4 regions of the Paenibacillus sp. FSL H8-0122 genome follow, and region 4 is predicted to be linked to each of the others. Evidence: predicted binding sites of a transcription regulator. Region 4 holds the regulator's gene; each other region holds the start of a gene.
The links. The regulator Rex, encoded in region 4, represses fermentation and respiration genes when NADH is low (regulators of the CRP and FNR family bind a similar motif). The targets are predictions, from matches to a motif close to TTGTGAAATATTTCACAA.
Positions count from the first base shown of each region.

Region 1 (7,419 bases), 1.6 Mb from region 4:
CTTTGAGCAATTTCATCAGCCGCAGCAAAGGGGAAATAACGGTCGGCCGGTACGTGTACGCGGGACAGCGAGGATCGCCCTGGTACTCTGCGGACTGATGCTCTTCGGAGGTGTGGTCTATGGCGCGGAGCGGTTGTGGAAGGTTACTTATGGTGCAACCGGACTGGAAGTGAACATTCAACAGGACGCTAATGAGTCTGCAGCCTTTGCCAGCCAGACCCGGCGGGTGATTGCAGACATTCAGTCTCAGCTGGCCGTAAATGAATCGGCTATGCTGTTAATTGCCAGGACAAACGGAATGAAAGAGCTCCGTATGATTAACCGTCCGCAGATATTCAAGGATATCGAGAGCTGGAGGAAGGCTATAGAGCCTGTCGCTGGTAAGCTGAGCGTGCCGGGCAGATTGCCGGAAGGATATCATTTTGCCGAAGGAAGATCCGACAGTACGGTGGGCATTACCGATGACTCCTGGGTTAAAAAATACACCAATGTTCTAACCAAACGGCTGAAGCCCGGTGAGCATTATGCCTGGATTAAGAGCTTCAATGTACCCAACCAGCTGGCTGGGACGGTAAGTCCTGAGCTGGTATATCAAGGTCCTAAGGGCGAGAATGATTTCATCTCCGTTACCTATTCCCCGCTTACACCGTGGGCACAGCTAACATCTGATGTTTGGACGGATACAAAGGTTGAGCATCTGAAGGTAAATTCTGAGGAAGCCCTGTATGTGGAGGATCACCAGGCCTATGAGTATAACAGCAATGGCTATTATGCTTACATCCGCTGGATTGAGGTGCGGGAGAACGAGGAGAGAAATATAATGCATGAGGTAGGGACCGGATCGCCTGAAGTCACCAGAGAGATGCTGCTAAAAGTGGCGGAAGGCCTGCGTTAACCTAGAGCGGCGGTAAGACCGTGCAGACACATATAAACCTCTATCGTTGATCAGTACATCAACAATAGAGGTTTATATTGTTACCACTATACCCATGTTAGTCTCAGACTCCTTATCCTATCCTTTGTACTCAGCCGGGTAGAAATGGTCCGAGGTGGCAGTATATTTGCCTATCCTGCACATTCAAACTGCTCTCAACTGATCCGCTTACCACGATAGGATGGGATTGTGAAGCCTGTGAGCTTTAAGAAGCTCATACCGTTTCGTGCAGGGACTCACTTCAGGCGGGAATGTCAGGATCAAAGATATAGTCTCAGTCACAAGGAGGAGCGCTGCTTAAGATTAGCTGCCAGAGATTCTGCCCTGGCTTATGTTCTTCCTGCAGTGTCTGTTTCCTTGAGCTGATACCTGAATTATACCGTCCGTGCGTGGAATAGTAAAAAGCTGAAATTTTTTAATTTGTACTCCCAACTTGGAAAAAGGTATTGTAAGCGCTATTATTCTGCGTTTTCCTTAGAATCTGCCGAATTCAAATCCCACTGCCTTTGCTGTATAATGAAAAGGATGGTTTCAATGCTGCGCAGACTCCGGCAGCTTTGCCTGGAGGGAAAGGATACGGAAATGAGCTTGTATGGGGTGAAGCTTGAGGAACTCGGCAGCGGGCTGCTGAAGTCCTTTTTGGAGGATAATTATATATGTGCAGGTTATCCCGGTACGGGTGATCTGGAGAAGCATAGCAGAGAAGAGATCAGCAGCAAGTTAGCTGCCGCCGGCTATCGCGGGAGGGAACTGGAGGGGGCAACACATACCTTAGACATCTTCGTCAATGCGATGCAGGATGGGGATTACGTGCTGATCGCCGATGAAGAGTGGGTATATCTCGGGGATCTTGGCGATTACTTCTATGATACCCGGCACAGCGGCCCAGAGGATAGTACAGCCCACCGGCGCGGTGTCACCTGGCTGAAGAGTCTGCCCCTCGCAGCGGTTAATCCGGTTGTAGCAGAGCTGCTTGCCTCTGACAGCAGAATAACTGCCTATTCAGGAGTGCTGCCCGCAGCCCGAATGGATCTGTGGCTTGGGAATCAGGCAGGGGATGGCGGGAGTAACGCCGGGTCCTGTTCCGTTCAGGTGGATGAAGCTACAGTAGCGCACGCGCTGGCTGTTCTGAAGGCGGCCCTGCACAGCACGGATGTGGAGCGGCAGGAGCGTGCGGCTGTGGCGATTTTGCAGTATGCCCGGTGAGTATGGGATGAAGAATACGGCAGGATGATATAAATAAGGGTCTTCCGGTTTATTAGCCGGAAGACCCTTTTTTATATATTGAAATTTATATGCTTCCCGCTTAAACAGTGGAGAGAACGGACTGATTGTGGAAAAGCGGCAGCGGTCGCCTTGGTCTCCGGATTTTCACCGTATAGGGAATGAAAAAAATCTGGAGAGCACAGCGATTGGAACAACGGTCCGTTCGCGGAGCGTCCACCCAAGTGAACACGTACATCCTTACTCCATATTAGATGAATTCAACAAATTCATTAACCGGCTTGCGGTAGCCGCGCGGTCTGATCTTGTGCTGGTTGTCCTTGCCGATCGTAATCAGCATTACCGGAACCATATGGTCGCCGAGACCGAGAGTAGCCTTCACAGCCTCCGGATCGAAGCCGATCATCGGGCAGGTATCCCAGCCCTTATCCTTGGCAATCAGCATGAACTGCATCGCCGACAGAGAAGCGTTGCGGATGGCTTCATCCCGCTGGAATGAATCGTTCCCGGTATAAGCATCGTTGATGGATTGAATGGTTTGCTCGTATGCATCCTCGCTCATCGCTCCCAGCAGCTTAAGCCCGCTATAGATTTCCGGAGCCTGCAGGTAGGCATTCTTGTCACCCAGCACCACAATAACAGCAGAAGCAGTGTGGATCTTGTATTGGCCATACGCGTCCTTGCGGATGGCTTCCTTCACGCTGTCATCGCTGATCACCTTGTAATGGGTGTGCTGAAGATTATAAGCCGAGGGAGCCAGACGGGCGAGGGAGAACATCTCTTCGAGCTCACTCTGCGGGATGGTAACACCTTCCACGAAATTATTAGCCGATCTGCGGGCCTGCACCAATTCGGAAAAAGTACTCATAAGTCATTACCTCCATTTACTATGTATGCTGCTTAGTAATAATCAATTGCTGATATTAATTAATAAACTTACATTTAGTTACTTGCTTAAGATATCACGACTCTCTGTGTACGTCAATGATTAAAAACATAATAATTTGTAAATTTAACCTGATTAAACGGCTGACTTCGACAAAACCGATAAGGAAGTGATAATAATCACAAAAATAGGTTGCAAAGGCAAAAAGATTGTGACAATAATAACAAATAGAGTGTTATAATAGTCACATAGTTTCACCTGGATGTCATTAAGTAAGAATACGATTTGTAAAAGGAGACTTCGATATGTCACAAACCGTTACCCAAAATCTTCCTGAACAAGAAATACCAGAAGCAGCTCTTCCCAAAGAGGATGTGCTGAAAGAGCTCTTGAAGCCGGAGGTTCAGCAATCTCTGATGGTACTGGTCGAGCAGCTGCCGCAGATCACCCAAATGGTTAGTGTATTGTCCAAATCACTAGATTTTGTGCAGTCGGTTGCCACAGATGAAGTACTTAAGAATGATACAGTCGGTGCGATTAAGGAAATGGCGGGTCCTGTGATGGGCACTGCCAAGAATCTGGCGGCTACAGTCATTGAAGCGAAAGACCGCGCGGAAGCAAGCAGCGAAACAGTCAGCCTGTTCGGCATGATGAAGATGATCAAGGACCCGCAGGTACAGAAGGCTCTCCGGTTCATGAATGCCTATCTGCAGGTCAGCGGTGAACGTCAATCGGGCAAATAAGCCCGTAATACTTAATGATGGAGGAATGATCATGTCAAAACATATAGTGATTCTAGGTGCAGGCTACGGCGGCCTGCTTAGCGCCTTAACCATTCGTAAATATATGAGCAAAGCGGAAGCCAAAATAACAGTAGTCAATCAGTATCCGACACATCAGATTATTACGGAATTGCACCGGCTTGCAGCGGGCAGTGCGTCTGAACAGGCGGTTGCCATGCCGCTGGCGAAGCTGTTCGCCGGTAAAGATATTGATCTGAAAATCGCCAAGGTCAATTCGTTCTCCCCGGAGAACAAGCAGGTTATTCTCTCGGACGGCGTCATGCTGACCTATGATGCTCTCGTTGTCGGTCTGGGCAGCACCACCGCATACTTTGGTATTCCGGGACTTGAAGAATACAGCATGGTGCTGAAATCAGCAGCAGATGCGCTGCGGATTCGCCGTCATATTGAAGACCGGATTCGTGACTATTCCAAAACCCGCAACGCAGCAGATGCTACGATTCTGATTGGCGGCGGCGGTCTGACTGGCGTAGAGCTGGTAGGCGAAATTGCCGATATTCTGCCTAAACTGACGAAGCAATATGGAGTGAATCCTGCTGAGATCAAGCTTCTGCTCGTGGAAGCGGGTCCGAAGATTCTCCCCGTCCTGCCGGATCATCTGATTGAGCGCGCTACGGCCAGCCTGGAGAAGCGCGGGGTGCAGTTCCTGACGGGTCTTCCGGTTACGAAGGTATCCGACAATATGATTGATCTGAAGGATGGGCAGCAGATTGTGGCGAACACCTTCGTCTGGACCGGCGGGGTACAGGGCAATCCGCTGGTTGGCGAATCCGGTCTTGAAGTCAACCGTGGCCGGGCCACGGTGAATGAGTTCCTGCAGTCCACTTCACACCCTAATGTATTTATAGCCGGAGACAGCGCTGTTGTCTTTGCACCGGATGGCCGTCCTTATCCGCCAACGGCACAGATCGCCTGGCAGATGGGTGAGCTGATTGGCTACAATCTGTTCGCATATCTTAATGATAAACCGCAGGAGGCCTTCAGCCCGGTCAATTCCGGCACACTCGCCAGCCTCGGACGCAAAGACGGGGTAGCCATTGTCGGCGGTAACTCCACTCCGCTGAAGGGTCTGCCGGCCACGCTGATGAAGGAAGCCAGCAACATCCGTTACCTGACTCATATCCATGGCTTGTTCAGTCTGGCCTATTAATCATTTATCCTAAGATCCCCCTGAGGCTGCCATGTGGCAACCTAAGGGGGATTTCTATTAAATAGAAGGAATAATTTTCAATGAAAACGTGTCCGCAGGAAAGCTGATTTGCTATAATGATCATGTTTACATACTACAGATGTTTTCATAGGAGGATTTCAGGCATGCCATTTCAAAAGAACGATATCATCCTGTTCCAGGGGGATAGTATCACGGATTGTGGACGCAATTACGCCGATGCTTCATCGCTTGGTGTAGGTTACGCGCTGATGGCGGGCGCCCGTCTTGGCCTTCAGTATGCGGAGAAGAATCTTACGTTCCTGAACCGCGGAATCAGCGGCAACCGGGCGGTCGATCTGCAGGAGCGCTGGGAGAGGGATTGTCTTGCGCTGAAGCCAACCTGGGTGTCTATCTATATAGGCATAAATGATACCTGGCGGTGGTATGATTCCGGGCAGGAGACTACTGCGGCTGAATTCGAGTTGTCCTACCGTGATCTGATTGAACGGATCAGGGAGCATCTGGATGCCAAGCTGGTGCTGGTGGAGCCGTTCGTATTGCCGGTGCCGGAAGACCGCAAGGGCTGGCGTCAGGATCTGGACCCCAAAATCCACGTGGTCCGTGAGCTGGCCCGTGAATACGGCGCTGTACTGGTGCCGCTGGACGGCCTGTTCGCAGCAGCATCCGTTAAGGCTGAACCTGCCTTCTGGGCGGGGGATGGCGTGCACCCTTCGCCTGCCGGACATGCCTTAATCGCCGAAGCCTGGATGAAGGCTGTAGGTGCAATAAGCTAAGAGGTACGTTCATTTCACTCTGCGTAGCAAGGCTGTTATACTTGTAGGATACATACTCAAGGTGAAGCTTTGATAACGAGAGGAATGTGAGCAGGGATGACGAGCGAGACGCTCCAGGATATGCAAGGACTGAAAGCGGCGGGTGCAGTGGTAGGCCACACCATCGCCGAGATGAAGAAAAGTGTAGTTCCCGGAATGACGACTGCGGAGCTGGATGAAGTGGGGGCGAAGATTCTGAGCCGTTTTGGCGCCAAATCTGCTCCAAAGGTAACCTACAACTTCCCCGGAACGACCTGTATAAGTGTGAATGAAGAGGTAGCCCATGGAATTCCGGGACAACGTGTAATTCAGGCCGGAGATCTGATCAATATCGATGTCTCCGCCGAGCTGAACGGTTATTTTGGCGATGCCGGGGTATCGTTTCAACTGCCGCCTTATAATGAGAAGCTAGTCCACCTCTGCCGGAGTACGGAAGAGACCATGATGAGTGTGATTAATCATCTCCGGGCGGGCATGAAGGTGAACGAGATCGGCCGGGTTATGGAGTCGGAAGCACGGAAGCGCGGCTATAAAGTCGTGCGTAACCTGTGCAGCCACGGCATCGGCAAAGCGTTGCATGAGAAGCCGTTTGAGATTCTGCCCTTCTATAATCCGCGTGTAACGACGGTGCTGAAAGAAGGACAGGTCATTACTATCGAGCCGTTTCTATCCACAGGCGCTGATTTTGTAGAGCAGCAGCCGGATGGCTGGACACTCAGCGTGGCCGACAACAGCCGCGTGGCCCAGTTTGAGCATACGATTGTGGTCACCAAGGGCAAGCCGATTATTTTGACTAGTGCGTGAAGTTAGATAAGACGCAGCGGCCGGAAGTCCAAATGTTCACCGCAGCGACGACCCAGCTTAGAGTTTGAACCTTAAGTGCATCTTATATATAGGAATATTTAACAGTTGTAATGTATGCATTACGCAAGAAACCCTCATACTAAAGATGATGTTATGATATGGAATGCAAGAATCTGTTTCCAGAATCGGAGGGTTAATTAAAGTGGACAATGTACCGCAAGTCAGTCATGCTTTTATGACATTTATGAAGGAAGCGCCGGAGCAGCAAAGGGCCCTTGGCGAAATCGTGAAGAAGCTGGATGCCGCAAGCAGCCTGGATGCCAAAACCGAGGAGATTGCCTATATCTCCGTACTCGCGGCGGTTCGGCTGGAGAGCGGGCTGCCCTTTCATGTCAAGCATGCCAAAGCGCTCGGCGCAACCCGTGATGAGATCATCAGCGCAGTGCTGCTGCCCCTTCCGGCAGTGGGCAATGTGGTGATTCAAGCCCTGCCGGTGGCATTGCAGGCGTATGACAGTGAGTAGTGTTCTGTTGACTGCAAACTCCCCACGGGATTGACAATTGCTCTAAATGTAACTATTATAGTTGCATCTGGCGGAAGCATTCCGGCTAGTGTGAAGGAGTGATTGTTATGAACATTAGCACGCGGTTTGCGGTTGCTATTCATATTCTAACCTTAATTGACAGCAATAAAGACGGCAAAAGCACCTCCGAGTGGATTGCCGGCAGCGTGAATACGAACCCCGTAGTGATTCGCCGCCTTACGGGTATGCTGAATAAGGCAGG
Region 1 is NZ_JBBOTB010000001.1:3,538,941-3,546,359, reverse strand. It holds gene NSS64_RS15605 (hypothetical protein) at 1-895, shown strand, start outside; gene NSS64_RS15600 (hypothetical protein) at 1,469-2,140, shown strand; gene NSS64_RS15595 (nitroreductase family protein) at 2,409-3,026, opposite strand; gene NSS64_RS15590 (DUF1641 domain-containing protein) at 3,350-3,787, shown strand; gene NSS64_RS15585 (NAD(P)/FAD-dependent oxidoreductase) at 3,819-4,997, shown strand; gene NSS64_RS15580 (SGNH/GDSL hydrolase family protein) at 5,162-5,791, shown strand; gene map (type I methionyl aminopeptidase) at 5,888-6,634, shown strand; gene NSS64_RS15570 (carboxymuconolactone decarboxylase family protein) at 6,870-7,157, shown strand; gene NSS64_RS15565 (Rrf2 family transcriptional regulator) at 7,265-7,419, shown strand, end outside.
Region 1: a site for Rex is predicted at 3,254-3,271, ahead of NSS64_RS15590 (DUF1641 domain-containing protein). Genes of this name have one in related genera too.

Region 2 (7,419 bases), 5.3 Mb from region 4:
TTGCAATGTGATAAATATCACAATATAATCAGTGTATAAAGTGAAAACAATCACAAACAAATAGTTTTATAAACAAAGTCACGAGCTCACAAGCCCTACTAAATAAGCTTTTCAACTTGGAGGAGGAAGAAATCATGAAAGTAGCAGTTATTGGATGTACCCACGCCGGAACGGCCGCCATTGTAAATACCGCACAGTTATACCCGGATGCCCAGATTACGGTGTACGAGCGCAACGATAATATCTCATTCCTGTCTTGCGGCATTGCCTTATACGTTGGCGGTGTGGTCAAGGACCCGCAGGGACTATTCTATTCCTCCCCGGAACAGCTGGCTGCGCTGGGTGTGCAGACGAAGATGCGCCATGAGGTAATCAACATTGATACCGCCCGCAAAACCTTGAAAGCCCGCAACCTCGTGACCGGCGAGGAAATGGAAGATACTTATGACAAATTGATTATGACAACAGGCTCATGGCCGATTGTGCCTAAGCTTGAAGGAATAGAGATGGAGGGCATCCTGCTCTCGAAGAACTACAATCACTCCAACACCATTATCGAAGAAGCGCAGAAGGTGAACAGAATTACTGTGGTCGGTGCCGGATATATCGGGGTCGAGCTGGTGGAGGCTTTTCAGATGAATGGCAAGGAAGTTACGCTGATTGATGGGGAAGACCGCATCCTGAGCAAATATCTCGATGAAGAGTTCACCGCACCGATCCAGCAGTCGCTTGAGGATCACGGCATTAAGCTGGCGCTGGGCGAGAAGGTCGCCTCCTTCGCTGGTGAGAACGGCAGAGTGACCAAGGTGATTACGAGCAAGGGTGAGCATGAGACGGATCTGGTGATTCTCTGCATCGGCTTCCGTCCGAATACCGAGCTGCTGAAGGGTCAAGTGGATATGCTGCCGAACGGCGCGATTATGGTTAACGATTATATGCAGACCAGCCTGCCGGATGTCTATGCTGCCGGTGACAGCTGTGCGATTCATTACAATCCGACGGGTAAACATGCGTATATCCCGCTGGCCACCAACGCAGTGCGTATGGGAACGCTGGTTGCCCGCAATCTGGTCTCGAACACGATCCCTTACATGGGTACGCAAGGAACATCGGGCATCAAGATCTACGAGGACAATATTGCCGGAACCGGACTGACTGAAGAGGCTGCCAAGGCTGAAGGGATGGATGCGGAAAGTGTCATGCTGATCGACAACTACCGTCCGGAGTTCATGCCGACCTTCGAGCAGGTTCAGGTAAAAGTGGTCTTTGACCGTGCCACCCGCCGCATTCTGGGCGCGCAGATTATGTCCAAGATGGATCTGACGCAGTCGATCAATACCGTATCGGTCTGCATCCAGAATAAGATGACCGTGGACCAGCTGGCCTTCATCGACTTCTTCTTCCAGCCGCATTACAACAAGCCTTGGAACTTCCTGAACACCGCAGGCCTCCAGGCTCTGCCGAAACTTGCTGCAGTCAAAGAGCCAGTACACGCATAATTGTAAAATATAAAATGTTCTGCCGGAGCCCATTCAGGGCTCTTTTTTTGAAGCGGCAATAGACAAGGAGAGCTGCCTCTCAAGTCAACTTCGACTTGTTGAGGCAGCTCAACTTTAACGATACGTGTCGATTACGATTGATTGCGATACCCGGAGATTATATTCTTGACGGCGATAGGATTGCTGTCTGTGGGTCCAATCTCAATAGCAGGCAGGGCCGTTGCGTTTGCGGTTGTCAGATCAATCGGGCGAATCGCTCTTGATTCTCCCACATAAGCCTTAGTGTCGGAGAAGAATGCCAGATCGCCGACAGAAGTAAGCGGAACGAACCGGGTCTGGGCGCGTGTAGTGTTGAAGATTTGCAGACCTCCCGTCGGTAAAGAAGTTGGTTGAATGGTGACACCAATATATACTTGCGTACGCGAAAAGCGAATTTTATCCTGGCCTTTGTAACTGGGAATATCCGGGAGACTATTGCCATATATGGTTCCCATCCAATTAGCGTACAGGTCATTAAATAGTTTCAGATAGCCTCTATCGTTTTCCGTGGTGCAAAACAATAATTTGTTGTCCAGGTAGACGCCGGATACTGTGTTGTCCAGCAAACTTGAGGTCGTAGGCTCGCCTTGTACATCACCGTCATAAAAACAGAGCATACCGGTCTTTCCAAGAGCGATTAGCGAATACCCCTCCGGGTGGACGACCAGTGGATTGTGTGCCGTGTCAAAGGTGAGCTGAAATTGGGACCCGTATGGATGAACGCTGTCATCCTCAATGGATATGGCGGCGACATAATCTCTTCCATCGGCAACCTTACAGGCTACATACATATAGGAGCTATTCTCATTGCTCGCCAAGGCGAAAGGCCGGCCTGGACCGACATCCACATTTTTCAAAACCTTATTCGTAGGAGAATCAATAATCGTAACGTTCTTATCTCCATAATTCGCCACATAGGCTTTCTTGCCATTCGAAGCAACCAAGACTGCAACGGGACGGGCAGGATTGGAGCTCATATTGCCCACGGGAACCGTATTGAGAATGCTATGGGATCTCGTATCAATAATGGAGAGCGAACCGATGCGGGTATTCGCTACGAATAGCTTCTTCTCGTCGGGGTCCATAGCCATAGCGCCAGGGTTCGCACCTACCTGAATCCGCTTGATGATCCGATCTTCTGCAGGATCAATAACAGCGACATAGCCATGTTGATAGTCAATTTCATAAGTCACGTAGACATAAGGATCGCGTGAGGGTAATTTCCTGTTGCTTGCTTCTGTCTTGTTTGAATTCATGGATTAATCCCCTTTCCTGGTGTTGAACCGGATGGACTTCCCGGACCCGGAGGACCGGCTGGCCAGATGGGCAGGCGCACCAGATGGAATACGGATGCCGCATTTGGAAGTCTGCTGTAGGGTATGTATGAATTCTCCAGCCCGACTAGCATAATGTCCTGCCAGATTGTCAAAAAGGGCGGAAATAACGAAGAATAATAGAATCCCACGAGGAAAGCCCGTAGGAAAGAACTGCCTCTTTAGGGGAGGCATCCGTTTTCTCTTTGTACCGCAGCACCAGCTTTTATGGTAAATTTGACATGTCAGTGAAAACTTTCACGTGGTTTTTATGATAGTGACTTTTATCACGTAAATGTGATTGGGATCACGTTACAATGGCATAAAGGAACAAATTTTAAGTAATTCGAAGGGGATAGGAATCATGGCTTATAACAAACCGCAGGGAATCGCTGAAGTGACGGTAGAGAACGGAATCAAGAAGGCACATAATCCGCTCAGCACTGTACTCATTCTTGGTTTCTTGGGAGGAGCGTTTATCGCGCTCGGATTTTTGCTGGATATTCGTGTCATTGCAGGTGCGCCTGCCGAGTGGGGGTCCATTGCCAACTTTATCGGAGCAGCCGTATTCCCGGTCGGACTGATCTTGGTGCTGCTTGCCGGAGGGGAACTGCTGACAGGGAATATGATGGCGGTGCCGCTGGCTTTTATTGCGAAGAAGATTTCGTTCTGGGAAGTCATTAAGAACCTCGTGCTGATCACACTCAGCAACCTGGCGGGTGCCTTATTCGTCGCTTATTTCTTCGGTCACATCGTTGGTCTTACATCAGATGGCGTGTATCTGGAGAAGCTGGTAAGTATGGCGGAGCATAAGATCGATGCTACGTTCCTGCAGGCTTTTATCTCCGGGATCGGCTGTAACTGGCTCGTAGCGCTGGCGGTATGGCTGTCGTACGGGGCGGACAATTTCAGCGGCAAAATCCTCGGTATCTGGTTCCCGACCATGGCGTTTGTAGCCATCGGCTTCCAGCACGTTGTAGCTAACATGTTCCTTATCCCTGCTGCGATCTTCGAAGGACATTTCACCTGGGGCCAGTATGTGGCCAACTTCGTTCCGGTCTGGCTGGGCAATCTGACGGGCGGCGCGATCTTCGTGGCTGCGGCATACTGGATGGCTTATCTGCGCAAGGAGCCGGGTGCTGTGAGCCCAGCCGCAGGCGTACCTGCTGCGGGCTTGAAGAAACACGCTTAATCTACAGATTTTGACCCGGTGTGAATCACATCGCTGGTCTGTAACATAGCTTGGCCTAAGCACTTCCTGCTTCTCGGCACCCTGCACCAAGGGATTCGTAGAGACAGGGAGTGTTTTTGTATCGGGTACAGCAGGATCATCCTCGGGACAAAACAAAATTCACCGTGCAATCCGATTCGGGGGAACGAAATCGGATCTCACGGTGAATAAAATAGGGAGTGTTTCATATGGATCATTACCCCGGCTTCCGGGGAACGAATCAGTGCGGGCGAGGTATTTTTCTTTACGTGTGAAAGAGCGGGTTATAGAATATTAATATCGCTGGCGGCGGTGAAGACAGGATTGATTTTCAATAGGATAATTCCCTGGTTTCCCGCGATACAGCATTAACGCGTATGCTTGCCCCGCCCCCTGTTTTGGGATGATACTGGATGGATTAATGACAGCTATGTTACAGGGGATGACAGACAAGATATGAGATTCATGCAGGCCTATCCGAAGGAAATTAAAGTATTTTTGATTGCCAGTCTTATTAATGCTACCGGCAGTGCGCTGATGTGGCCGCTGGTTACAATGTATGTATTCGATGAACTGGGACGCAGTATGAAGGACGCGGGAATTGTGCTGCTGGTGCAGTCACTCGGCGGGATTGCCGGTCAGCTGCTGGGCGGTTCGTTGTATCATAAGGTAGGAGTGAACCGCCTGATTGTCGGCGCATTAGCGATGAATGCCTTGACGCTGTTTGCCCTCCCGTGGGCGAGCGGAAGCTGGAGCGTATTCATAATCGTCATGGGTCTGATGGGATTGTTCAACTCCCTCTCCCTCCCGGCGATCCAGGCGTTTATCGGTTTCCGGTTCGCGGAGCAGCGCGCAGAGCTGTTCAATATCATCTATGTTGCCAATAATATAGGGGTAGCCCTGGGAACCGCGCTGAGCGGCTTCCTGGGCAATTATATGCTGAGCTTTGTGCTCAACGGGGTGACCTCGGCCGTATTTGCCGGATTCTTCTTCGTCTATCTGCGCAAGGTAGGGACGGCACCGGCTCATAGCACAGTATCGAAAAAGCAACCGCAGCATGAAGTGTCGGGCTGGAGACTCCTCGGCCATATACGGATCTATCTGTTCATGGCGGTGGGCTCGATGTTCCTGCTGATCGGCAATTCGATCTGGAACAGCGGAGTCTCGCCGTTCATTATCTCGGAAGGCTGGTCGAAGCAGCTATACGGCTTCCTCTGGACGCTGAACGGCGTGCTGATCTTCGCGGCGCAGCCGCTGGTCAGCCTGATCAAGCGCGGGTTCGCGCAGACGTCAACCGCGCAGATGACAGCAAGCGCCGTCTTTTACCTGGGCGGGTATGCTGTAATTCTGTTTATGCCAAGCTATCCGGGGATGCTGCTGGGTATGGTGCTGGCTACCCTTGGGGAGATGCTGATCTCTCCGGCGATGCCTTCCTTCATCTCGGAGCATGCCCAGCGCAGCGCGCCGTTCTATCTCGGACTGAGCGGCGGAATTGGCGCAATCGGCCGTGTCATCGGGCCTTATCTGATGGGTGTTCAGTTCGACAGGGGCGGTCTTGCGCCAACCGGCTGGCTCGCTTGCGGAATGGCTGTGCTGTCCGTAGGATTCTTCGCGCTCCACGCCTATATGAACCGTTCTGCTGTACAGCTTGAGCGCAGGACTGCATAATCGTTCATGCTGCAACTAATCCTTTTACTAACTGCTTAGTAAGGCAAGGGGTGTATAATAATGCAACCAATTAACAGAGATGCTGCACTGCTTATCCGGCCCTCCGAAATCAAGGATGCCCGTGAGCTGATCGTGCTCGATAATATGATCTGGACGGAGAATACAACCCCGGGTCCGCTGATGTGGCGCTCGCGGGAGGACTATCTGCTGCATGCGCCGCCCGGCTCCCAGCTTGTGGCCTTGCAGGACGGGGAGCTATGCGGTTATGTCGGCTTCGGCTGTCCCAGCGGGATGGAGAGCAACCGCCATGTATGCGAGGTGAATATCGCTGTGCACCCGCGCTTTCAGCGGCTGGGTGTAGGCAGCCGATTGATCGCGGAGATCAAGCGCCATGCTGCGAGGCATGGAATCCGCAAGCTGCGGCTGCGTGTGCTCTCCTGCAATACACCGGCGCTTCAGTTTTACCGCAAATGCGGATTCGAGGAAGAGGGACGGCTGCGGGAGGAATTCTACTTAAGCGGACGTTATGTGGATGAAGTATTCATGAGCTGCAGGCTGACGGGAGGAGAAGGGGATGGAGAGTGAAGTGAAGATGCAAGTCGTCTCGCTTAATGTAGGCAAGCCGAAGACGGTGGAGTACCGCGGTAAGCCGCTGGACACCGGAATCTACAAGCTGCCGGTAGCCGGGCCGCTTGCGCTTCGGATGAGTGGGTTCACCGGAGACGGGCAAGCGGATCTGGTCAATCATGGAGGCCCTGACAAGGCAGTCTGCGTCTATCCGGTGGAGCATTATGCCCACTGGGAGGAGTGGCTTGGCCGGAAGCTGGAGGTTTCCGCCTTCGGCGAGAATATCACGGCGCGCGGACTGCTGGAGACCGAGGTGTGCATCGGGGATGTGTTTGAGATCGGTACAGCACTGCTGGAAGTGAGCCAGCCGCGCTTCCCGTGCTTCAAGCTCACGCAGAAGCATGGACCTGCGGATATGCCGGCCCAGGTGCTGTCTACCGGTTACAGCGGCTTCTACCTCCGCGTGCTGCGCGAAGGCAGCCTTGCGGCCGGGGACCGGATTACCAAGCTTGCGGGCGGAGCAGGCCGTATCCCGGTGAGGCAGGTTCTGTACTCGATGGAGCATGGGCGCAAGGATCATACGGGCCTTGCGGAGCTGGCCGGACTGGAGAGCCTTGCGGCCGGCCTCCGGGAACGGTTCCAGAGATGGCTGGATGCGGCGGAGGGCTAGGACGGGAGCGGAGTAGGCAGAGCAGCTAGGAGAGTTGGGCCACCCGCTCTGCCCTGCGAAGTAAATAAATGGAAAATCATATCTTAATCCGCCGACTTCAAGCAAATAACCGCAAACAAGTGGAACAAGTCCAACTATATAGATTGAACTAAAATATTAAAGTTAAAGGAAAAGTGGCGGAGGGGAATTTTGGAACTGGAGGAGCGGTAGCGTCCGCCTTTGTATGCGGATTTCAACCGTTAAAAACGGGATAATCAAGAAATCTGCAGACAACAGCGGCCGGAAGTCCAAAACTTCTCTGGAGTCACGGATAATCCTAAAACATAAAAACCATTAGTTCAATTTATATAAAATAGTTAGTTTCAGCCCAGCAGCTTCCATTCGCTGCGCAGCAGGCCGTACACCGCGTGGTTCACATAACCGGCAGGCAGCTTCTCCGCCTGGCGGATGACC
Region 2 is NZ_JBBOTB010000001.1:7,207,827-7,215,245, forward strand. It holds gene NSS64_RS30990 (FAD-dependent oxidoreductase) at 135-1,499, shown strand; gene NSS64_RS30995 (YncE family protein) at 1,631-2,794, opposite strand; gene NSS64_RS31000 (formate/nitrite transporter family protein) at 3,216-4,043, shown strand; gene NSS64_RS31005 (MFS transporter) at 4,518-5,729, shown strand; gene NSS64_RS31010 (GNAT family N-acetyltransferase) at 5,790-6,314, shown strand; gene NSS64_RS31015 (MOSC domain-containing protein) at 6,304-6,966, shown strand; gene NSS64_RS31020 (GNAT family N-acetyltransferase) at 7,329-7,419, opposite strand, start outside.
Region 2: a site for Rex is predicted at 3,098-3,115, ahead of NSS64_RS31000 (formate/nitrite transporter family protein). Genes of this name have one in related genera too.

Region 3 (7,419 bases), 2.7 Mb from region 4:
GGGATATTTTGAATCAAACTGGTGTAGCGACACCTGGCCAACAAGGATTGTTAGATGCAGGGCACTGGAGTGCTTCTTAAAGAAGAGAGGGCTTAAATGAAAAACTCTTTTAGCGACATCAAGCAGGGGGATTATGGTAAGTCAGTGGGCAACAAGTAATACATAAGGAGTGTGAATGGAATTATAATTTACAGCATAGCAAATGAACCCATACAGCTAAATGTTGATTCTCTTGAACAATCAAACTTGGATAATCTAAACCTGCATAGAGCTATACTAAATAAAGAGATTTTATGCGGAGCAAGTTTAATCGGAACAAATTTACGTGGTGCTGAGTTAAGAGAGGCAAATTTAAGCAGAGCGAATCTAACAAGTGCTTTATTAATGGTGGCGATACTTGAAAATTCTAATTTGGAGTCTTCAAACCTTACAAACGCAAAGCTAACAGGAGCTATCTTAAGTAATGCTAACTTAAATAACGCTATTTTAGTCGGAACTGATGTATGGAAGACTGATTTTAAAGGTGCAAAATTAATGGGAGCTAATATGATGTGTGAAAGGATGCAAGATTGCCTTTTAGAAGGTGCGCTATTCGATGATAACACCGTATGGCCATTAGGGTTTGACCCTTTGGAATACGGAGCAATTAAGGCGCAGAATTAAACCCAAGGCCATTGCTATAAATGATTAGTACACTTTGGTTAATACTACCTCTCAAGGTTTTCTTCAGAACAGGAGTGATCCGATGGCAAAATTCCAATTCTCTAGTCTGATGAACTGTGAGGGGCTGCTTCTTGCAACAGCCTAAATTCATTTCTATAAAACTCAATCAAGCCGTCCCGCTTCATCCATGCCAGCTCTCTGGACAGGGCGCTGCGGTCTACGTCGAGATACTCGGCCATCGCTTCCCGGTCAAAGGGAATCGTAAAAGTTTCTGTTCCAGCTTCACGCCTAACTCTTGTTAAATAAGTTAAAACCTTATCGCGAATAGTCGGCATGATCAGACAATCATTCCGGTCATGCAGTTCTAAAGCCCGTTCTGAAATACTATCGAAAAGATTGCCAAGTAATTGTTCGTGACCCGTACATAGCTTCGTACAACGGCTCAATATGTTTTGGATCGGAATAAACAGCACCTCAAGCGGTTCTATGGCCTGTACTGACATCGGGCATCTTCTTCCACGGCTGGCTGCTGTGAGAACAGCGGTATATCCACCTGGATGATGGAGGGATACAATAATTTGTTTTCCTTTGACGTTCAATTTCGTACTTTGAGCGAGGCCCTGCAATATGATGCCGACATCATCAACGTAATCGCCCTCACGGACAACCATCTCATCTTTTACATATTCTTTCCGTGTAGCTGACAGACATTTTAGCATTTGGGGAATATCATCAGGGGAAATCCCTGAAAATAAACGTGATTGACATATGGACTCTAAGTTATTCTGAGCGGCTTCGCGTTGCATGTGCAACATCCTTTTTATTTCCACTATACTATATTAATCATACATACACACGAAGTTTAGCCACCTTGTCTAACGTCAGAACGGAGGAAGAGCAATGCAAACGAAAGAAGATTCAATCAAAGCGAGAAACCGGCTGTTAGCCTCCAAGGTTATGAAAAATCTGCAAAGCAGAAAATTTGAGGCCTATTACTGTGACAACGCCATAGAAGCTGCGGAAAAGGCGCTATCCTTAATTCCGGAACAGTCTTCGGTATCTTGGGGCGGTTCAGTCACGCTTGAGGAAATCGGGCTTCTTGACCGGGTACGCCAAAGCAACTATGCAGTCATTGATCGTGATACAGCGCAGACAATGGAGGAACGTTATGACCTCATGCGCCAATCTCTTTTGTGCGACACCTATTTAACCAGCTTCAACGCGGTTAGTGAAGATGGGATACTGGTCAATATCGACAGTGTGGGCAATCGGGCGGCAGCGGTTACTTTTGGACCGAGAAGTGTGGTTGCTGTCGTCGGGATGAATAAGGTGTGCAAGACCGCTGAAGATGCAGTGATCAGAGCCAGAACCTATGCCGCTCCCATTAACGCAAACCGTCTTTCGAGTTCGTCCAGCCCATTTTTACATTCACCGCAAAAAACGCCCTGCCTAATCAATGGTGCTTGTGCAGATTGTAAATCAGAGGATTGTATCTGTTCTTACATCGTCGAAACAAGAATGTGTAAAACAGCGGGGAGAATAAAGGTTATCCTCGTTGGTGAATCTTTGGGATTTTAATTTTTTCGGCACCGCTCGGGTAATTTCTCGAATTGGTGTCTTTTTGTTAGTTTTGATTCTATGTCTCAGCACACCTCCCTCCAAAATTCCCCGCCGCAATGTTATATTAGTTGTAGTTATAGTTGCACAAAAGACAAGGAGAACCCATGAACATTAAAGTACTAATCGTTGAAGATGACCCGATGGTGGCGAAGTTTAACCGCCATTATCTGGAGCAGGTTGCGGGCTTTGAGTATGCGGGCTGGGCGGCGACGGGGGATGAGGCGTTGATTCTGCTGGAGAAACAGCAGGTGGATCTGATTCTTCTGGATATTTATATGCCGCGTGTCAGCGGGCTGCAGCTGCTCTCTGCACTGCGGGAGCAGGGGAGCAAGGTGGATATCATTGTGATCTCCGCCGCCAGTGACAATGCCAGCATCCGCAAAGCGCTGCAGAACGGGGCCGTGGATTATTTGATCAAGCCGTTTGAGTTTGCCCGCTTTCAGGCGGCCTTGTCGGCGTATCGTGAGGATTATAAGCTGATGCACAAGGAGCATCTCAGCCAGGAGCAGCTGGATAAGCTGCTACGGCATTCGCTCGGGACGGAAGAGGAGAAGACTGCTGCCCTGCCGCTGCCCAAGGGACTTGCCGAAGGCACACTGGAGAGCATCTGGAGCACGATTAACCGGCTGGAGAGCCCGGTGTTCTCCACGGAGGATATCAGCAGCCATGCGCCCATCTCGCGGATCTCGGTCCGCAAATATCTGGCTTTTCTGACGGAGGCAGGGATTCTGGAAATGGAGCTTAGCTACGGGGCGGTAGGCAGGCCGGTGTATATGTATAAGGTGAGACATGAAGGGCATGAACTTATCTGTAAATATTTGTGAGTGTTCTCTTTAAATAAAACGGAGTCACGGTTGCCTCAAGGCTGCCCCAGGCGTTCCATGACTCCATATAGCCGTCACAGTAGCTGTGAAGGTTAATTAAGCTATTAAGCTATGCCATACATAAGCGTGTGCAGCATCACTCGAAGGCCTGCTGCAGAGCCAGCGGACTGAACTCGTTAATGATTTTATAGGCTACCAGGTGCGGGTTGTTCATGTCATTGTCATAGATAATCATGTGATGCTTGCCCTTCAAAATAATGTCGAACCGCTGCTTCCGGTCGGCCTGGACAATGGTAATGTAATAGCTGTACTTGTTGTCTGTGCTCACATTGCGGGCGGATTTCATCAGGCGGACGCCGGAGAAATCATCGTAGATCTGCTTAATCGCTTCCGGCTCAGTAAGCACAACGTCCTTCTGTTCACCGGGAACAGAAGACAGGCGGGTAATTTCCAGAGCGGCGATATCTTCCAGACGGACGGTTCGGGTAACTACTCTTTTGAATGAAGTATAGCGGCTCGCGGTGTAGCTCATCAGGGAGACACCGGCTGCTGCCAGAACAGCACCGGCCAGCCAATATTTTTCGCTTTTTTCCATAGTTTCTGCTCCTCCTAGTGATACGGTTGTATAAGCTCCAATTATAAATCTATAAACACATTCAAGCAAATTCACTACCTTTATTTACTTTATCATTTCTTTAATTACTAAATATTCTTGTCAGGGCTCCTTCAGGTTATGATGATTGTGAAAATATGCACAATTACAATTGGAGGAGAACAGAATGAACAGAAAGAGATGGGGAAGCCTGCTGGGCAAGGGGCTGCTGCTGGCAAGTCTGGTGGTATTGCCTGCATGTAACAGCACCAAAGGGGAGTCTACGGACATCGTAATTATCGGCGGCGGCGGCGCGGGAATGACTGCTGCCATTGAAGCGCATAATCAGGGAGCCAAGGTGATACTAGTCGAAAAAATGCCTATGCTTGGAGGAAACACCGTCCGTGCGGAAGGCGGATTGAATGCGGCAGGAACACCTTATCAGGAGGCTGCCGGAATCAAGGACAGTCCGGAGCTGCATTTCGAGGATACCATGAAGGGCGGCAAGAACCTTAACAACCCGGATCTGGTCAGAACGCTTACGAACGGCGCGGCGGCTTCGGTGGAGTGGCTGAAGGAGAATGGAGCCGAGCTGTCTGAGGTGGGACGCGCAGGCGGGGCAAGCGTGAACCGGATTCACCGTCCGGCAGGCGGAGAAGCGGCAGGGAATTTCATCGTAGTCGCGCTGAAGAAGAAGCTGGAGGAGTACAAAATTGATGTGCGCCTGCGGACGACTGCCGATGAGATCGTCAAGAATAAGGACGGCGTGGTTACCGGAGTGAAGGTGACGGATAAGGATGGCAAGCAGTACACGATCAGTGCGAATTCCGTTATTCTGGCGGCCGGCGGTTTTGGAGCCAATATGGACATGATCAAGGGGTACCAGCCGAAGCTGGAAGGGTTCTCCACCACTAACCATCCGGGCGCAACCGGCGATGGTACAACGATGGCAGAGAAGATCGGTGCCAAGCTGGTAGACATGAAGGAGATTCAGATTCATCCGACCACCATTCCGAATCAAGGCGTGCTGATCACAGAAGGGGTACGCGGAGACGGTGCAATTCTGGTCAATAGCGAAGGCAAGCGCTTCACGAATGAACTGCTGACCCGCGATGTTGTGTCCCAGAATATTCTGGCCCAGTCCGGCAAAGTAGCTTATCTGATCTTCAATGATGAGCTGCGTGCGAACCTGAAGGCAACCGAGGTTTATTTTGGAATGGATCTGGTCAAAGAAGCGGCAACACCTGAAGAATTGGCGGCACAGATCGGTGTAGACGGCAAAGCACTGGCAGATACACTGAATACGTATAATGGCTTCGTTGCTTCCGGTAAGGATACAGAGTTTGAACGGCCGGATCTTGAGCTGTCTTTTGAAAAGGGTAAGTACTATGCGATTCAGGTAACACCGGGAATTCACCATACCATGGGCGGAGTAGCGATTAACACTCAGGCTCAGGTACTGGATACCAAGGATCAGGTCATTGCCGGGCTGTATGCTGCGGGCGAAGTAACCGGCGGAGTACACGGCGCGAACCGTCTGGGCGGTAATGCACTGGCAGACATCACTACCTTCGGGCGGATTGCAGCGGATGAAGCTGTGAAGGCACTTAAGAAATAGGAACTTTCAGAAGGAGGAATTACTCATGCACAAGTGGACAAAAACCTTGCTGTTCTCTGCCCTCGCGGCTGCAACAGTACTAACGGCGGGCTGCTCTTCAGCTTCCGGCAAGTATGTGGACGGGACATATGATGGTACAGGCAAAGGGGTCAAGAGTGATATTAAAGTGGCGGTAGAGATCAAGGATGAGAAGATCGACGCTATTACCGTAGAGGAGCATAAGGAGACGCAGGCGATGATCGATGCGGCCGTGGAGAATACGATTCCTGAAATTATTGAAAAGCAAACCACAGAAGGCGTAGACGCCCTCTCCGGTGCTTCCGGCTCCAGCGGCGGAATTATTGAAGCGGTGACCCAGGCGCTGGAACAGGCCAAGAAGCAGTAAGTCATCATTCAATTGCTTATAAAAGAGTTGTGGTCATATCACCCGAGCAAGCCCAGCCCTCCTGTCTCCGGCAGAACGGCTGGGCTTGCTGCATAGTTCCATCCCCAGGAAGCGATTCCCGGGAGTAGCTTTACAAATTCAGGTTCAACTAATATAGTTCGAATGGTATAGGAACATGGGACATGAAGGGAGGTCTTCGCACCAGTGGCCAGGAAAAAAAGCTACAGTCTGCGCACAATGATTGCCGTCATGGCGTCTGCCGTTGTCCTGCTGGTATTGCTGATTTTATATTTTATTTTCCGCAATCAGATTATTCCGCAGACCCGGCAGGCACTGGAGGATAAGGCGATTACGATTGCCCGTACCATCGCCCTGATTCCGCTGGTCTCGGAGGGACTCAGTGAAGGCAACAGCAAGGAGATTCAGGACTACACCTCAAGAATCGCCCGCCGTAATGATATTATGTTCGTGGTAGTGACAGATATGAAGGGAATCCGCTATTCCCATCCGGATGCCTCGCTGGTCGGTCTGCCCTTTGCAGGAGGCGGTCAGGAGATATCGCTGCGCGGAGGGGAGAGTATCTCCGAAGGGGCCGGGCCGCTCGGCAGATCCCTGCGCGGCTTCGTGCCGGTCTATAACAACCGGGGGCATCAGGTGGGAGTGGTCATTGCCGGTCTGTCCCTGGAGCGGGTCGAGCGGCTGGTCCTGATGAATGAGTGGACGATTATTGCGATTCTGGTCTCGGGAGCCTTGCTTGGAGCGGGAGGAGCATTCATCCTCGCAGCCCGGATCAAGCGGATGGTGTTCGGGATGGAGCCGGAGGACATCTCCAAGCTGCTCCAGGAACGCAGTGCGATGCTGGAATCCACGCGCGAGGGAATTATTGCCGTAGATCAGGAGGCGCGGATCACCATCCTTAATATGGAGGCGCAGCGGCTTCTGAGGGCAGCGGGGATTGGCGGGAGCGCCATGAACCGGCAGATTGCCGAGTATTGGCCGGAGCTGGGTCTGGAGCGGGTATTGGCTGAGGGAGAAGGAATACAGGACCGGGAGCTGGAGCTGGGAGACAGCTCTCTATTGGTGAACAGCCTTCCTGTCCGTGTTAACGGTAATATTGTTGGCGCGATTGCCACCTTCCGGGATGAGACTGAGCTGGCTGTGCTGGCGGAGAAGCTGTCGGGAGTCTCGGTCTATGCAGAAGCGCTGCGCTCCGGTGCCCATGAGTTCATGAACAAGCTGCACGTGATAATGGGCATGACACATATGGGCCTGTATGATGAGCTGCAGCAATATATTCTGGGGACGGTAAGCAACTACCAGAAGGAGATCGGGGCGATTACGAGACAGATCAAGGACCCGGTGATGGCCGGATTTCTGCTGGGGAAGCTGAGCCGGGCGCGCGAAGCGGGAATCGAGCTGCTGTTGACCGGGGACAGCTATCTGCCGGAGCCGGCCGATCCGCAGGTGATTCATGAGCTGATTACGATTGCCGGCAATCTGCTGGATAATGCTCTGGAGGCGCTGGGGGAGCTCCGCGAGCAACCCGTGAAGCGCGTGGAGCTTGCTTTTCAATATGAAGAAGGGCGGCTGCTATGCGAGGTTAGCGATAACGGTCCGGGAATTCCGGCAGGCCTGAAGGAGAAAATCTTCGTTCAGGGCTACTCCTCCAAGGGTGAACAGCGGGGGATCGGCCTATATCTGGTGAAGAAAAGTGTGG
Region 3 is NZ_JBBOTB010000001.1:4,600,177-4,607,595, reverse strand. It holds gene NSS64_RS19920 (pentapeptide repeat-containing protein) at 172-663, shown strand; gene NSS64_RS19915 (Crp/Fnr family transcriptional regulator) at 765-1,469, opposite strand; gene NSS64_RS19910 (lactate utilization protein) at 1,564-2,241, shown strand; gene NSS64_RS19905 (response regulator) at 2,388-3,107, shown strand; gene NSS64_RS19900 (hypothetical protein) at 3,244-3,702, opposite strand; gene NSS64_RS19895 (flavocytochrome c) at 3,887-5,317, shown strand; gene NSS64_RS19890 (FMN-binding protein) at 5,343-5,702, shown strand; gene dcuS (DcuS/MalK family sensor histidine kinase) at 5,907-7,419, shown strand, end outside.
Region 3: a site for Rex is predicted at 3,848-3,865, ahead of NSS64_RS19895 (flavocytochrome c). Genes of this name have one in related genera too.

Region 4 (7,419 bases):
CGAAGCGATCTTTTATCCAAGTATAATATGCTCCACCGAATCAGTGATAATGTAATGGACGAATGGCTGGTCTTCGCCGAGAAGCTGAGCGAGTTCCGGGAACAGGCGGATTTTCAGGCTCCGCCAGACGAGCTGCCGGAAGAGGAAGCGCCCGAGCTTGGGATGGATGCTTTTGTCAGAGGCCAGGGCTATTACAAGCTGCTGATGTACCGCAAATGCATTGAACAGTTCAGGGAGGTTACGGCACAGTATCCGGACAGCCTCGCTGCCCGCCTGTATCTGGCCATGGCTTATCTGCAGGAGGGAGAAGGCGATACCGCCTGGGGACATCTGAATCACATGCTGGGCCTGATCCGTGAGGAGAAGCTGAAGGCGATGATCTATAATGCGCTGGGCTGTATCCGGGCTTCCCAGGAACGCTTCAATGAGGCCAGTGAGCTATTCAGCCTGTCGCTGCTGCATGACCCGGATCTGCCGGAGCCGAATGTGAATCTGGAGGTATGCCGCAGGCGGGGCGGGAAGCTGGAGTTTGGCCATCAGCTGGTTTCGCTTTTATAATTTATCCTCGGTTTCTTTAGGCGATGCGCCCCGTTTCCCGGGGTGTGCATCGCCTTTTTTCGTAACTTCTGTTATGCTGATAAAGAGTCTCAAGTGAAAGGGAATAGAACTTATAATGAAATTTGCCGTGCTTGATTTTGAAACTACGGGAACCCAATCTGTGGGAGAGATCATCCAGGTTGGCCTTGCCATTATAGAAGAAGACGGGACGATCTCCCGGGTGTATGGTTCCTATGTCAAGCCCGGAGCGCCAATTCCTCCTTTTATTACGGGCCTGACCGGAATTACAGACAGCGATGTACAGGATGCGCCGGAGCTCGATGAGATGATGATGGAGCTGGTGCCGCTGCTGGATGATGTCGTCCTCGTCGGACACAATGTCGCGTTTGATTTTCATTTTTTGCAGAATGCGCTGGACCGCTGCGGCTATCTGCCGTTTCAGGGGCGGATTCTGGATACGATCGATTTTCTCAAAATATGCTTTCCCTCGCTGAGCACCTATCAGCTTGGCGCGGTAAGCAGCCACTTCGGCATTACGCATGACCGACCCCATCAGGCGGACAGTGATGCGCTTGCCACGGCTATTGTGCTGCTCAAATGTCTGGAAGAGCTGCAGAGTCTGCCGCTCTTGACGATTCAGCGGCTGAATGAGCTGTTCGCGGACGAAGACAGTGATTTGGCCTGGTATTTCGACGGTCTGCTGCGGGAGCGGGAGATGGAGACCTTTCAGCCGGAAGGTGAGCTGAGCTTCTACCGCCAGCTTGCGCTGGCTGTGGGGGACTGGGCAGAGCTGGCTGTGCCACGGGAGGAAGGAAGCGTCAATCCGCTGGAGAATATTACCTTTGAAGAATATATGGATGAGGTAACCAAGCGGCTGAAGGCTGTTCTTCCCCAGTATGAGAGCCGGGAAGCCCAGGAGCTGATGATCCATGAGGTCATTACAGCGCTTGAGCAGGACAAGCATCTGCTGATTGAAGCGGGAACAGGCACCGGCAAATCGCTGGGTTATCTGCTTCCGGCCATCTACCATAGTGTGAAAAGTGATCAGAAGGTGATGGTCAGCACTCATACCATTAACCTTCAGGACCAGCTGCGGGAGCGGGATATCCCGCTCTTAACCAGTGTTGTGCCGTTCCCGTTCAAGGCCTCCATCTTTAAGGGAAGAGGGCACTATTTGTGTCTGCGCAAATTCGAACATAGAATGAACAAAAAGGACTTTACGAGTCCAAGGGAAGAAGCGCTCACCGCTGCGCAAATGCTCGTCTGGCTAACCCAGACGACGACCGGCGATGATGAGGAGCTTAACTTAAGCGGGCGGGGCGGCGATTTCTGGGAGACTGTAGCCAGTGATACCGACTCCTGCCTGGGACGCGCCTGTCCCTGGTTCCGCAAATGCTATTACCACCGGGCCAAGCATGAAGCCGGGATCTCCGATGTGGTGGTCACCAATCACTCCAAGCTGTTCGCAGATGTCAAAGCCGGGCATCAGCTTCTTCCGGCGTACGACCATCTTGTGATTGATGAAGCCCATCATCTGGAGGATATTGCCGGCAAGCATCTTGGCATGCAGATGAAATATTTCACATTCGCCCATACCCTCACCCGTCTCTATAAGGATAGCCGGAGCGGGCAGCTGCCTGCCCTCCGCCAGAGTCTGCAGTCTTCGGGCAGTGAGCAGGCTTCCGAATGGAGCGGCGTGATCGACCGGATCTATCCAGATCTGCTGACGGTGAAGGAGTCCTGGGATGCGCTTAGTGACCGGCTCTTCAGCCTGCTGCCCGAGCGCAGCGATGCCGGGGCCGGTGAAGCAGGCCAGCTGGTGGCACGCCTGCAGCCGGGCAAGAAGCCGAAGGATTGGGAGGAGCTGGCTGCCCTTGAGAATACACTGAACCTCAGTCTGAGCGATATCATCCGCAAGGGCGACAAAATGCTCAGTGAGATGCGTGACACGGACAGCCAATCCTCCTCAGACAGCCTTGTGACCGATATCGGCGGGTTATTCAAAGATCTGGCATCCATTAGAGAGCAGATCCGCTTCTTCATGAGCCTGAATGATGAGAATATCGTGTATTGGCTGGAGGGAAGCGGTAATTATAAGGGTAAGTCGCTGCAAATGTATGCTGTTCCCGTAGATGTCAGCACCCAGCTTAGGGAGCTGTTCTTCGATAAGAAGAAGAGCATTATCCTGACCTCGGCCACCTTATCCGTGGATAAATCCTTCCAGTTCATGATCGATAACCTGGGTCTTGGCGAGGCTGCCGAGCAGCGGCGTCTGATGACTGCACTGCTTCCATCACCATTCAAGTATCGTGAGCAGGCGCTCCTGGTCATTCCCCGGGACTTCCCGAGCGTCAAGGGAAGTATAGGGGATGCCCGCTTTGTGGACACCCTCGTGCACTCCCTTGCCGAGACAGCTGTAACAACACGGGGGCGGATGCTGGTGCTGTTCACCTCCTACAAGATGTTGCGCCAGGTCTATGAGCCGCTGAAGGAGGCGCTTGCCTCACAGGATATTGCGGTGCTGGGACAAGGCGTGGAAGGCGGCAGCCGGAGCAAGCTGATCCGCCGCTTCCAGGATAGCCCGGCTTCGGTCTTGCTGGGTACCAGCAGCTTCTGGGAAGGGGTGGATATCCCGGGAGAAGCATTGACCTGCCTGGCGATTGTCAGACTGCCGTTCCAGCCGCCGAATCACCCGCTGGCAGAAGCGAAGTCGGAGCTGCTTCAGGCACAGAAGAAGAATCCGTTCATGAAGCTGTCCGTGCCGCAGGCCGTCATCCGCTTCAAGCAGGGCTTCGGGCGGCTGGTCCGCACGGCGCAGGACCGGGGCATCGTAATTGTGTACGATACCAGAGTCATTGAATCGCATTACGGAAAGTACTTCCTGTACTCGCTCCCCGGTCCCAAGATGGAGCATATGCTCACCGAGCAGATGGTCCCGAGAATTGCCGAATGGCTGGATGACGGCGGGGTTTCCTAATTCATCTGCTATTGCTATTATTAATAAGTCATGATTAACCTGAAGATCCGTTCCCGCCTGCCCTGCCACTCCGGCAGGCGGCGGGGCACGGTTGCTATAATCGGCATTACATGAAGCGAATTTGTGATGTTACATCAACTTGAAGGAGGAGAATACATGAAATCGGATAAAATATCGGAGGCCGTCGTGCGCAGGCTCCCAGTGTACCTGCGTTTCCTGAACGATCTCCAAAAACGTGAAATCTCCACAGTCTCTTCTCAGGAGCTGGGCCAGAAGCTTGATCTGAATCCCGCCCAGATCCGCAAGGATTTGGCTTATTTCGGTGATTTTGGCAGAAAAGGCATCGGCTATGATGTATCTTATCTGATTGAGAAGATCCGCCATATCCTGAAGCTTGACCAGCAAATTAATGTTGCACTGGTTGGAGCCGGTAATCTCGGTCATGCCTTGTCTAACTACAACGCTTACTTAAAGGATACGATGAAGATTACTGCCATCTTCGATGCCTATCCGCCGAAGGTAGGCCAGCAGATCAACTCGCTGGTTGTGCAGCCGATGGAGGAGCTAAGCAGTACAATCCGCTCGCAGGGCATCCGGATCGGGATTATTACCGTGCCCGACAGCGAAGCCCAGAACGTAGCTGATATTCTTGTCGATTCCGGTATCGAGGCGATTCTGAACTTTGCACCGGTTATTCTCAAGACGCCTGCCAATATCCGGATTCATGCCGCAGATTTCACCACAGATCTGCAGAGCTTGGCTTATTATTTGCATGATGGAAAGGATGAGGCTGAAGATGAGCAGTAAGATCACGATAATCAAGAATGGGCACTTCCTGGTTCCGGGCAGTGACAAGCCGGTTCTGAGCGGGTACATGACCCTGGAGAATGATTTGATTACTTACATAGGTGAAGCTGAGCCGGCAGTGGAGGATGGCGCACAGGTCGTAGACGGCAGCCGTCTGCTGTTCATGCCTGGTCTGGTCAATACCCATGGTCATACTGCAATGTCACTGCTGCGCGGATACGGCGACGATATGGTGCTTCAGTCTTGGCTGCAGGAGAAGATGTGGCCGATGGAAGAGAAATTCACTGGTGATGATGTATATTGGGGAACCTCGTTGTCCGTGCTGGAGATGCTGAAGGGCGGCACAACCACCTTCCTCGATATGTATGATCATATGGACCGGGTAGCGGAAGTGACCGAGCAGTCCGGTATTCGTGCGGTGTTGATGCGCGGCGTAATTGGGCTATGCCCGGAAGAGGTACAGCAATCCAAGCTCGCTGAGGCGATTGCTTTTGCCCGTAACTGGCACGGCAAGGCTGATGGCAGAATTACGACCATGCTCTCGCCGCACGCCCCGTACACCTGTCCTCCAGAGTTTTTCATGAAGTTTGTGCAGGCTGCCCATGATCTGGACTTGCCAATGCACACCCATATGTCCGAGACGCGCCATGAAGTGGAGCAGAACGTGGCCGACTATGGCCTGCGTCCGGTCGCACATCTGGAGAAGCTCGGGATGTTCACCCGTCCTTCGCTCATTGCCCACGGGGTTCATCTGAACGATGAAGAGATCGGGATTCTGGCCCGCCATAACGTTGGCGTGTCGCATAACCCCGGCAGTAACCTGAAGCTGGCCAGCGGGGTTGCGCGTGTTCCTGAACTGCTGAGAGCCGGGATTAAGGTCTCCCTGGGTACAGACGGCGCGGCAAGCAACAATAATCTGGATATGTTCGAAGAGATGAGGCTGGCGGCTCTGATTCACAAGGGCGTAAGCGGTGATCCCACAGCGGTACCGGCTCCTGAGGCGCTTCTGATGGCTACGGAGTATGGGGCGCAGTCTATTTTCCTAAGCGGGGTAGGCCGGCTTGCCGCAGGAATGAAGGCCGACTTCATCGCACTTGATATTGACCAGCCGCATCTGCTGCCGCATACCGATCTGCTCTCCCATGCCGTATATTCGGCAAGTGCCAAGGATGTGGAGCATGTATGGGTGAACGGCCGGCAGGTTGTGAAGCATGGACAATGCCTGACACTTGATGAGGAAGCCATCCGCCGCAAAGCACAGGAGACGTTCGAGAGCCTGCTTAAACGGTAATTCAGGGAAACGGGAAAGGAAGCAGCGTGGTGAAGAAGAAGAGGAGAAGATGGATCTGGCTGGGGATTACCGTGGTGCTGCTCCTTCTGTTCGGACTAAGCCAGTTCTATGCCTACATTATGAAGGACCAGTGGAACGAGCGGAGTGAGGCCAAGGAGCTGGCCCGGGCGCGTGCCGGACTAACAGAGGTTACCAAGGCCCAGAAATCTGTCTGGAATGAGAATGAGATCTACTGGGTGCTGACCGGTAAAAATGAAGCAGGGACCGATCTGATGGTGTGGGTCCGTTTCACCTTGGAGGGCAAGCCTGCCGGAGGCGACAACGACCTGTATGCAGAGGAACTGAGCAATGGCACCTCAGAAGAGAAAATGCGTGGAATCATAGCCGCTCAGCTGCCGGACATTACGATTGAACGGCTGCTGCCCGGTGTATACAACGGGGAATATGCCTGGCAGCTATTTTACAAAAAAGACGGGCGATTCTATTACAGCTTCTACCGCTTCAAGGATGGCAGCGCCATCGGTGAGGGGTACAGTCTGCCGAACCGTTAAGCTAAGCGCTCAGCGGAAGAATACATGCGGGGGAACAGTTTATCTGTTCTCCCGTTTTTTTAACAGATAAATTTATATGTTTTGGGGTCCCCGCAAAGTACCTGAGTCAACACCTACGCTAAAGCCCCACTTTGTGGGGTTATTTTATTATTTTGACGGTGAGGGATGAAGGAAATCGGTACCCCTTCACTTCTGAGATATATCAATTGATATATTAAAAGTAATCCCTAATCTGCTATCAATAACTTGCATGTTGAATGTAACAAGGAGGTTGATGAAATTGGAAATATTGGCATATTTGTATCAGGCGGTGGATCTGTTCAAGGAGGAGCTGGGGGAGAATCTGTCGGGAATTTACGTGCATGGCTCACTGGCGATGGGCTGTTTTCACCCCGATACCAGCGATATCGATCTGCTGATCGTCGTACATGACAAGCTGCCCGCAGAGGTCAGTCATAGACTTGCCAGGCGTATTGTAGCTTATCATGACAGTCTGCCGAATAAGCGCGGAATTGAACTATCTATCGTCCTTAAGACATACCTGCGCAATTTTGTGTATCCTACGCCTTTTGAATTTCACTTTTCGGAAGCACATGTAGAGCGGTACAGAGCTGATGAGAATTATCTGTGCGGCGGCTTTGAGGATGCTGATCTGGCGGCGCATTTTACAGTAGTCTACCATCGCGGGTTTATCTTGTACGGGGAGCCGATCCGCGAGGCCTTTGCGCCGCTAGACAACAGGTACTATCTGGATTCCATTATCAGGGATATCGATGATGCACCGCAGAATATTAAGAAATCACCGGTGTATTACACACTGAATCTATGCAGGGTACTCTATTATATGCAGGAAGGTCATGTTTCTTCCAAGAAGGAAGGCGGGGAGTGGGGGCTGCAGCAGTTGCCTGAAGTCTATCACGGTTTGCTTAGACAGTGTCTGAAGGAATATAGCGGTGCGGGGGACGCCGAAGGCTATGAACCGGGCGAATTAACTGATTTTGCGGAATATATGATGGCTGAAATCAAGCGGACTGCGAACTGAAGATGGGCCGGGCAAAAATGATAAGTGCATGAAACATCCAGAAATTAGTATCAAAAATTTTAAATATATTCACAACTTTATGTAAAATCGTATATACACCTGTGATATACTACTACTTGTATCAGGACATGCTTAAGAGCATGTCAGTCTCGGAAGGGCGCTAGACACGCTGGATGGTCTTTATTATAGAGTT
Region 4 is NZ_JBBOTB010000001.1:1,942,156-1,949,574, forward strand. It holds gene NSS64_RS08430 (tetratricopeptide repeat protein) at 1-558, shown strand, start outside; gene dinG (ATP-dependent DNA helicase DinG) at 674-3,535, shown strand; gene NSS64_RS08440 (redox-sensing transcriptional repressor Rex) at 3,692-4,342, shown strand; gene NSS64_RS08445 (amidohydrolase) at 4,332-5,633, shown strand; gene NSS64_RS08450 (cell wall elongation regulator TseB-like domain-containing protein) at 5,663-6,184, shown strand; gene NSS64_RS08455 (aminoglycoside adenylyltransferase domain-containing protein) at 6,459-7,226, shown strand.